DNA from 3 places in the Paenibacillus sp. J31P190 genome. Region 2 is predicted to be linked to each of the others. Evidence: riboswitches for the same ligand, from Rfam matches in the RefSeq annotation. Region 2 holds a riboswitch; each other region holds the start of a gene.
What was found. A riboswitch is a leader RNA that binds a small molecule or an ion and turns the genes downstream of it on or off. The one in region 2 is predicted to bind ZMP and ZTP.
Positions count from the first base shown of each region.

Region 1: another riboswitch for ZMP and ZTP. It lies ahead of AC58U0_RS03030 (GNAT family N-acetyltransferase); the one in region 2 lies ahead of rpiB (ribose 5-phosphate isomerase B).
Region 3: another riboswitch for ZMP and ZTP. It lies ahead of AC58U0_RS08110 (bifunctional 5,10-methylenetetrahydrofolate dehydrogenase/5,10-methenyltetrahydrofolate cyclohydrolase); the one in region 2 lies ahead of rpiB (ribose 5-phosphate isomerase B).

Region 1 is NZ_JCAUAS010000001.1:710,611-713,886, reverse strand. Features, by position in the region: gene AC58U0_RS03040 (glycosylhydrolase-like jelly roll fold domain-containing protein) at 1-56, shown strand, start outside; gene AC58U0_RS03035 (prolyl oligopeptidase family serine peptidase) at 294-1,565, shown strand; ZMP/ZTP riboswitch at 1,729-1,810, shown strand; gene AC58U0_RS03030 (GNAT family N-acetyltransferase) at 1,856-2,401, shown strand; partial or broken gene AC58U0_RS03025 (ABC transporter permease) at 2,481-2,978, opposite strand; partial or broken gene AC58U0_RS03020 (PadR family transcriptional regulator) at 2,992-3,189, opposite strand.
Region 2 is NZ_JCAUAS010000016.1:157,768-161,043, reverse strand. Features, by position in the region: gene AC58U0_RS24940 (L-threonylcarbamoyladenylate synthase) at 1-585, shown strand, start outside; gene AC58U0_RS24935 (manganese efflux pump MntP) at 650-1,210, shown strand; gene AC58U0_RS24930 (low molecular weight protein arginine phosphatase) at 1,269-1,862, shown strand; ZMP/ZTP riboswitch at 1,939-2,019, shown strand; gene rpiB (ribose 5-phosphate isomerase B) at 2,123-2,581, shown strand; gene AC58U0_RS24920 (TIGR01440 family protein) at 2,622-3,227, shown strand.
Region 3 is NZ_JCAUAS010000003.1:224,977-228,252, forward strand. Features, by position in the region: gene AC58U0_RS08105 (FAD-dependent oxidoreductase) at 1-1,618, shown strand, start outside; ZMP/ZTP riboswitch at 1,698-1,777, shown strand; gene AC58U0_RS08110 (bifunctional 5,10-methylenetetrahydrofolate dehydrogenase/5,10-methenyltetrahydrofolate cyclohydrolase) at 1,840-2,691, shown strand; gene AC58U0_RS08115 (hypothetical protein) at 2,818-2,997, shown strand.

The DNA.
Region 1 (3,276 bases), on a different contig from region 2:
CCTATGCGCAACAGGAACCAAGCGGACTTATTGGACCTGTGCGAGTGGTCAGATAATAAAAGTTCAATTTTTTTTGATTTAATCAGCTTTTATGCAGATAGCGGGAGCAGCTTGTACAACGGCTGCTCCCGCTCTTTTCCATGTGTAAATTTATGGTTGCATCAAATGGTCGCAAAAACGAAAAAAAAAAGTCGTCATATTGGATGTGAGCCTCCATATGTTTCCGTTAAAATGAAACAAGGGGGAAATGGCGGGAATCAAACATTTTATCTAAGAAAAAGGAGGATTTTGCTATGGGAAGAAGTTACTACGCAATTATCGAGATAACGGATTATGGTCCTTACGTTACCAAACTGGTACTGCCCATATCGGTGAACGTAAAGGCGGAAGAGGTGAAGCCGGAATGCTTTAGTGTATATGTCGAGAGGAAGGACAAGAAGGGTGAGATCCTGAAGCTTTCGAGGAACTGGTTAGAGAAGACGGAAAAGGAGTTAAGCAAGGGTTACTGCGTGGTGGAAGACGCTTATCCTTCCTGTAGCCAGGGTGTACGGAGAGAGGAAGGGGAATTCGTGACTCTAGAGATGAAGTATGGACCGCTCGATTCCTTATCCGCTGCAATTGCCTGTCCGAACAACTTCAACGAGTTTATCGTCAGCGATTATCGGATTACCCAGATTGCGGAAGTTCCGGCGAAGGAAGAGAGACTGACGGGATTGGTATTCGACCTGTGTGCAGGCAAAACCATGAAACAGGCGGAGAAGTTCCTGCACGGCATTTCCTCTTATGAAGAGGAGCCGCTAAAGTACGGCTACTTCGTGCCGCAGACTGGAAACGGCAGGCGGCCACTCATCATCTGGTTGCACGGAGCTGGAGAGGGTGGACAGGATCCGACCATCGCTTATACGGGCAACAAGGTGGTGAACCTGGCCAGCGATGCAATCCAAGCCAAGTTTGGCGGAGCTTACATGTTGGTACCTCAGACACCGACCTTCTGGATGAACGACGGCAGCGGACAGTACGGCAGATCAGGTAAGTCCAAGTACGGAGAGGCCTTGAAGGCTCTGATTGATGAGTTCATTTTCAGGAATGATGCGGCAATCGACACTAACCGGATCTATATCGGCGGCTGCTCCAATGGGGGATTTATGACCATGCGTATGGTGCTCGACTATCCGGATTTCTTCGCTGCTGCATATCCTGTATGCGAAGCGCTTTTCAATGACGTCATCCGTGATGCGGATATCGAAGCGATTAAGCATGTGCCGATTTGGTTTACCCATTCCAAGGATGATTTGATTGTAAAACCGGAGGAAACTGTAATACCGACTTATAAGCGCTTGATTGAGGCCGGTGCGAAGAATGTGCATTTCTCGTTCTTTGATAAGGTTGTGGACATCCATGGCTTGTTTGCGGATGAAAAGGGAGAACCCTTTAACTATATAGGGCATTTCTCCTGGATATATGCCCTGAACGATGACTGTCACCTGGATTATGACGGGAAGCCGGTCGTAGTGGAGGGGAAGGAAGTATCTTTGATGGATTGGCTTGCTATGCAGAGCAAGTAAGACAAGATCATGTATTCTTAGCCGAAAAAAGTAAGAAAGATGGCCGTCAGGTACTGACAAAATGCTACGCAAGTGAAAGTCGCCATCCAATTGCACTAACGGGAGAATAACGTAATAAAATCCTTGATTTCCTTATATTTTCCAGCTTATACTATAGTAAATATTTGGTATGAGTGACTGGCGAAAACGTAGATCACTACGGGGGAGCGCATATTTCATAAAAGCCGTTCGCCTGGGCAAAGTATTTGGTCAAATGACCGAATACTTTTCTATTTTAAGGGGGAATTGCATTGGTTGATTTATCAGATCGAAAGCCCCGTAAAGGTAAACTTAATAGCCAATGGATTGATATTAGAAAAGCTCTAATTGAAGACTTAGACGAGGTGCAGAAATTATATGTAGAAGCAGCTAAATGGATTCGCTCCTCGCAAGGTATCATTCAGTGGAACGAAGATACGTTTACGATGAATTATTTGGAGCAATTTATTCGTGAGAAAGATGTATTTGTCGCATACCTGGAGGGTGAGCTTGTGGGTTGTTTCTCTATCCAGTGGAAGTACGAGGAAATATGGGGAGAATTATTTCATGATAATGCGGGTTACATTCACAGGTTAGTTGTTTTGCGAAAGTATAAGGGACAGGGGATCGGAAGCCATTTCCTTACTTGGGCGAAAGACTATATAAAGAACGAAGGAAAGAAATGGTTAAGATTAGACTGCATGGCGGATAACCCAGCGTTAAATCAATACTACCTTAGTCAAGGATTGGTTTTCCAGGGGAGATACGACGGTCGTGGGTGGAGCGCAAATTTATACGAGCGTGAAATTATAGATTAGTTGAAGAAGTGGGTAAGGTATCCCATTTGAAATTTCTATGCTGACGCAGAACGATAGTTCAATACAAAAGGGCTGCCGAGGCGCTTGCGCCATCCACCGTTTTTGCAGACAGTCCGGAAATCGCCGCGACCCAAGTTAAGGCCAGTGTAAACAACGCGAGTATGCCTGCTACGGCAAGCCATGGCAGTATTCCTGCTGACGAACGAAAACCCATAATCAACGCTACGAGAATGATGACGACAACCGATAGGGCGTTGGATACCAGTGAGGTCAGCACATGCCCCCACAGTAAGGTGGAACGTGAAATCGGCATGGAGTGAAACCGCTCGAATATGCCACGTTGCTTATCCAAAAACAGGCGGTAAGCCGTATAGGATATACCGCTTGCAATCGCAATCAGCAGGATACCGGACAACAGGTAGTTCACATAGTTATCCGTACCGGTTTGGATTGCGCCGCCAAACACATAGACGAACAGCAGCATCATGGCAATCGGAGTGATGCAGACCGTGAAGATGGTGTCCATACTGCGAAAAATATGGCGCATGGAACGTCCAAGCATAACGCCCAGATTCATCGCCCCAATATCACTCGATATCGCCGTCTGTTTCAAGCCGCCGGACGCTGGAATACATCGTGGCTTCCTTTAATTCATACTCGCCGCCCGAGCGCTCGGCGATCAGTTTGACAATTTCGTACCCATAGCGGTCAGCTTCGGATAAGAGACGTAAAATCATCGTATCGGTATGTCCGCGAAGCAAGTCGGATGTAATTTTGTTCTCGCTCATTTCATCACCTCCGTGTTTTTACAATACGACGATATCTAACGGAATCATTCTATTTTTTCGTGCTTTATCTAATTGAACTTTCCAATC
Region 2 (3,276 bases):
TCTCATGTCAGAGATGATTTGGATGGTCGGATTGGCGGGATCGTGGATGGTGGTGCAACGGGGGTTGGTGTCGAATCGACTGTGATCGAGCTTGTAGATGGTGAGTTGTACATTTTGCGTCCCGGTGGTGTTACGGCAGATCAGCTGCAATCGGCACTGCCTACTATTCGGATTCATGAGCCAGAGCGGGAAGAGGTACAAGATTCCGAAACACCGCGTGCTCCTGGGATGAAGTACACGCATTACGCACCACAAGGATTTATGCATATCGTTCAAGGAGAAGATACAGAAGCTGTTGCTGAATGGATTCAAAACGATATTGATGCTGCCAAGGTACGTGGTGAGTCAACGGGTATTCTTACTTTTGAGGAGAGAGCCTCTCGTTACCATGCTGATTTGGTTATTGCCTGCGGATCGTTATCGCAACTGGAAACAATCGCTCAGGATCTTTATGCTGCGTTAAGGCAATTTGATCAAGAAGGTATTCAATATATTGCTGCAGAGGGTTGTCCAGAAACGGGGATTGGCCTCGCGATTATGAATCGACTTCGTAAAGCAGCCGGTCATCGGCTTGTACGTGTTTAGCTAGCATGATTCCCTGTTTGTCCGCATATCTTGAGAGAGAAACGTGGACAAGGGGGATAGCGCTATGCTCGCATCTGGGGTGGAGTTTGGGCAGCTGGTAACAATTATTATTATGGCGATTGCTTTGGGCCTGGATGCTTTTTCCTTAGGGATTGGCATAGGGATGAAGGGTATTCGTTTGATTGATATTATGAAAATTAGCTTCGTGATTGGAATATTTCACGTTCTCATGCCTTTGATGGGGATGTTTATGGGGCAATATGTTTCATTGCTGCTTGGGAATGTCGCTACAGCGGCTGGGGGATGTTTGCTCATTCTTTTGGGATCGCATATGGTGTATAGTTCGATTCGTGGAGAAGAAGCAACTTCTTTTGATCATAGGTCAGCTTGGGGCCTGACAATCTTCTCACTTAGTGTCAGTATTGATTCATTCTCTGTGGGTGTATCCCTAGGTATGTTTGCTACAGATATTGTGTTGACGGTGCTGATATTTGGTCTGTTTGGAGGTTTATTATCCATCGCTGGCTTGTTGGTTGGCAGGCGGGTAAGCGGCTGGGTTGGCGAGTATGGCGAGGCGTTTGGCGGGCTAATTTTGCTCACGTTTGGGATCAAGTTTTTACTATGATACAATAGGGGTATAGGAAGTTTTGGTCTTAGCTTATGCTTACGATTAGGAGGGAATCATGTTGCGAATTCTATTTGTCTGTACAGGAAATACGTGCCGCAGTCCATTAGCAGAAGGTTTGCTGCGTATCAGGGTGCACCAAGAAGGGCTTGCGGCGGAGGTTCGTTCAGCAGGGGTATCCGCGGTAACGGGCGGTCCAATTTCCCGAAATAGTGCATCGCTTTTACTGGAAGCGGGATTCAAGGAGCCCATTAGTTCTTTGGCGATCCAAGAGTCTGAAGTGAATTGGGCTGATCTCATTTTGACGATGACGATGGGGCATAAGCGTACGGTTATCCAGCGGTTTCCGGATGCGATTGAGAAGACTTTTACGCTCAAAGAGTACGTAGAGGATGACACTCATATTTTACAGGCGATTGAGGAGAGGGAGCAGCTCGTTACGGAGCTTCAGCTCAAACAGGCTCTTTCGCAAGCAGTTTCTGCAGAAGAAAGAAGCCGTATTTTTAAACTTGAACATGCGATTCCTGACTTTGATATTTCTGACCCGTTCGGAGGTTCCATAGAGATTTACAGACAGACGGCTGAGGAAATCAGCGGGAGTTTAGATAAATTGGTTCAGAAAATACGTGCACGAAATGAAGGCTCCAAATAACCCAGGTTCTAGATATACGAATTGCGGATACATCTTTACACATGGGGTAGAATGCGATAAAATAGAGATATCAATCAAGACTCAATGTAACTGGCGACGAGTGGGAGTAACCACAATGGAGCATTGAGCTATACGGCCGGTCGCCTGGGCAAAAGAGCAACGCGCGTTTTCTAGCGTGTCCGCTCTTTTTTTCGTTTTCTGGTGAGCTTTGGGATATAATAGGATGGTCGAATTCGAACAAGCAAAGGAGCGTTCTATTCATGAAAATTGCCTTAGGTGCGGATCATGCAGGCTATCGTTTGAAAGATGTTATCATTCCTTTTATTGAGTCATTAGGTCACCAAGTCGTCGATTTTGGCTGCAGTTGTGCAGATTCGGTCGATTATCCCGACTATGCGCTTAAAGTTTGTGAGCAAGTGGTATCAGGCGAAGCTGACAAAGGTATTTTGATTTGCGGAACGGGTATCGGGATGTCGATTGCCGCGAATAAAGTTCCGGGCATCCGTTGTGCACTCGTACATGATCTATTCTCAGCGAAGGCGACGCGTGAGCACAATGATACCAACGTACTAGCCTTAGGGGAACGTGTTATTGGACCGGGTGTAGCTGAGGAAATCGTGAAAATCTGGCTCGAAACCGAGTTTTCTCAAGGTGTTCGTCACCAGAATCGCATTAACAAAGTGCAAAGTATAGAAGACCGTTTCACACTGCACCCATAGCATATTTCCTAACGGAAAATTCCAGAAACGAGGGATCATGATGACAGATTCCATTCTTTCTACTATTGCCGAGGCTTTGGAAACAAATCTTCGGGAATTGGTCAAAGTCGGCAATCTCAGATCAGGTCAAATTCTGATTATCGGAACGAGTACGAGTGAAATTCTCGGGCACAGGATCGGTACATCAGGTACGCTGGATGCGGCCAAGCCGATTTTTGATACGGCGCAGCGCATAAGCCGCGAGTTCGGGCTGCACTTAGCCTTTCAATGCTGCGAGCATTTGAACCGTGCAATCGTTATTGAGGAAGAGCTGTTATCGCATGCGCCTCAGCTTGAGCCAGTCTCTGTCATTCCGGTGCCAAGGGCCGGAGGTTCAATGGCCTCCTATGCGTATCGCCATTTCGCGAAGCCGGTCGTTGTTGAGACGATTCAGGCACATGCGGGAATCGATATTGGCAGCACACTCATCGGTATGCATCTTCGCCCAGTTGCTGTGCCAGCAAGGCCGCCAGTGCGTAACATTGGCCATGCCTATGTAACGATGGCTTTTACTCGACCTAAGCTGATTGGCGGTACAAGAGCTGTATACCTACCTGATGAAGCTGAACAACTCTATCAAACAGCCGCGCCCGATGCGGATTGTTAAACTTTTTAACATATCAAATTGAATTAAGACTTATCAGATAAGACTACCC
Region 3 (3,276 bases), on a different contig from region 2:
CGCGAAAGACATCACTCAAACGTCCATTCCCATGAAACGCGTCATTCGCAGCGGAGATAATGGCTGCGCTTATTGGTGGATTGAGTGGGGCGGTGAGCATGATGTTGTACATGAAAATGAGCGAATCCGAGATGAGCTGTCCTCTGTTATCTATGGTATTTGGGATTATATCAAAAATTCCGGTAAATTCGAGAGTGAAAACCTGACGCTCGAATGGATCGGCTCCATTCCGGGGAAAAGAGAATATCGTCGTTTCGTTGGGGACTACGTGCTTAATCAGAACGATATCATCGCGCAGGAGCAGTTTGAAGACCGTGTTGCTTTCGGTGGCTGGTCCATCGATTTACATCCACCGCAAGGGATGTATGCCACAGCCAAAGGTTCTAAACATATGCATATGGACGGCAGTTATCATATCCCGTTCCGTTCCCTCTACTCCGTCAACGTGACGAATATGCTGATGGCGGGACGCAACATCAGCGCTTCCCACGTTGCCTTTGGCACGACTCGCGTCATGGCGACATGTGCCGTCATTGGCGAAGCCGCGGGCACAGGAGCCGCTCTTTGCGCGGCAAAGGGCATCTCCCCCCGCGAGCTGCACAGCAGCCACTTGAGCGAGCTTCAGCAGACGCTGCTTCGACAGGATGCAGCCGTCCTCGGTCTGAAGAACGCAGATGCGGCTGACCTCGTGCTCCGCGCAGAGATGACGGCGTCCAGCACCTTGACGCAACTTGCGCTAGAGCAATCTGCGTCGGTGCTGCCGCTGAACGCGCATGTGGCGCTTCTCGTGCCGGCAGATCCGTTCATTGACGGCATCGAGCTGCTGCTGGATGCTTCGGCGGCAACGGAGCTGACAGTCGAGCTTTGGAGTACTGGGAAGCCGCAGAACTACGTCCCACACACACAGGTGACGTCCATTCAAATAGCTGTGGCTAAGGGTTCTCAGCAGTGGGTAAAGGCTGCTCTTTCTTGGCACCCTGAAACCGCTCAGAATGCTTTTATCATTCTCAGAAGCAACCCGGCGCTTTCCGTCCATCTATCCGCTAGACCACAAACGGGTGTGCTGTCCTTCAAGCATGATGCTGCATCAGAAGAAACCGTAGATTTCGGTGATATGCATCATCATCAGCCGGTCATTAATTGGAGCGCTAAAGCATTTATCCGGAAGCCAATCTGCTTCCGTCTGCTCTCGCCCACATCCGCATTCGCAGCCGATAAAGCTGCCGATGGGTATAAGCGTCCTTACGGAGGCCCTCATCTATGGTCGTCAGCCGGCCTTGAGGTCTCCCAGCCTGAATGGCTTGAAGCCAGTTGGCCAGAGGCTGTGCAGATTCGAAGTGTACATCTCACTTTCAGTGATGACGTGAACGAAGATTTAATTAATTTGCATCATCATCGGACGGAATTCGAGATTATTCCTGAACTGGTCAAAGACTATAAAATACAGGCCTTCGTCGGCGGTGACTGGATCACAGTGGCTGATAGGCTCGATAATCATACACGTAATCATGTTCATCTTTTGCCGGAAGCTGTGACGACTGATCGACTTCGCGTGGTCGTTGAAGCGACGAACGGGACGGAACGGGCAGAAATTGTAGAAATCCGTTGCTATGGTTGATCAAGACAATTATCAACAACCATCAATCATTTTAAGAGTTGCGTAGTCCATAACCTTCCATTATGATTAGATTAATTAAAAGTTGATGTGTGACTGGCGAAGCATGGATACCCATGAGGAAGCACATTGATCTTACAGCCGTACGCCTGGGCAGAGGTAAGGGGGAGTCATCCCCCTTACCTCTTTGTGTTTTTACAAACAAATGAAGGGTTGAGGGTAAAATGAATTCAGAAAAATTAATTTTGGATGGTACACGTGTCGCGAAAAGCATGAACGAAACTTTAGTCGAAAGAATCAACCAACTGTCCGCAAGAGGTGTCTTACCGTGTTTAGCTACCATACTTGTTGGCGATGACCCTTCTTCCGAAACCTATGTACGTATGAAAAGCAGCGCATGCAAGCGGTTAGGCATTGATTCCAGACGAATCCACCTAAATAAAGCAACTACAACAGAGGAGCTTATTGCTGTTATTCAACAATTAAACGCGGATCCTCAAATCCATGGTATTTTATTGCAGCATCCGGTTCCGCACCATATTGATGAAAGAGCCGCGTTTGAAGCCATTCAGATCGAAAAAGATGTGGATGGCGTTACCCTCCTAGGCTTTGCTCAAAATGCTTTTGGAGCGGCCAGCTTTCCATCCTGTACCCCGGCAGCCATTCTAGCTATTCTGGATTATTATCAGATTCCAATTGAAGGCAAGCATGCGGTAATCGTTGGTCGGAGTCCGATTCTAGGTAAACCCGTATCACTTATGCTCCTGAACAGAAACGCAACCGTAACCATTTGCCATTCAAAAACAAATAATCTCCCCCTAATTATCGGGTTAGCTGATATTGTTGTTGCAGCAGTTGGTAAACCTGCTTTTATTCAAGGAGCATGGATGAAGGAAGGTGCTGTCGTTTTAGATGCTGGATATAATGCTGGCAACATTGGCGATGTCGATTTCGAAGCTTGTCTAATAAAGGCAAGTGCAATTACCCCTGTCCCTGCTGGAATTGGCCCGGTGACCATCGCCATGCTGCTCAAACACACCGTTCTTGCTGCCGAAAAAAGCAATCTTATAACTTGAGTTTCCGACATTCTTTTTTCTAAAATAGGTCTTAATAACCCTTGTTTAACCTTACATGGTGTGTTATATTAAAAGTGCATCAAATCAAGGTTTCCACTTCAAAAAGTTGACATAGGAGTGATACAAATGCCCAATAATTCCGTGCAAATCCCGCAAGGTGAAGAATTGATTCGTGTGGAAATGACGGTTAAGGAAGCGCTTGCATTGACAGGCACTAAATTTAACCAAAACCACAAATTAGAGACAGATGCGATCAAGAAGGTTAAACAATCCTTAGAAGATAAATTGCTGACACCGAACCATTAATCCATACCTATTCAGAGCTCAGCCCTGACGGACGATTCCAATTCGTTCGCGGGGCTTTTTAATTTTATCGCATCAAATTCGGTCAAATGCTTATAATAATCTCGCAGCGCAAAAATCCTACATTTTAAGGAGTGAACAACCATGTCTGAGTCTCATAAAAAAACAGGACAATCCCAAAAAAATACAACGGCACGTGCACAAGATCAGAAAACCAATAAGAAAGGTTAGAGTTAACGGCATCATTTCATATCACAGCTCAGCCCTAACGAACGATCTTTA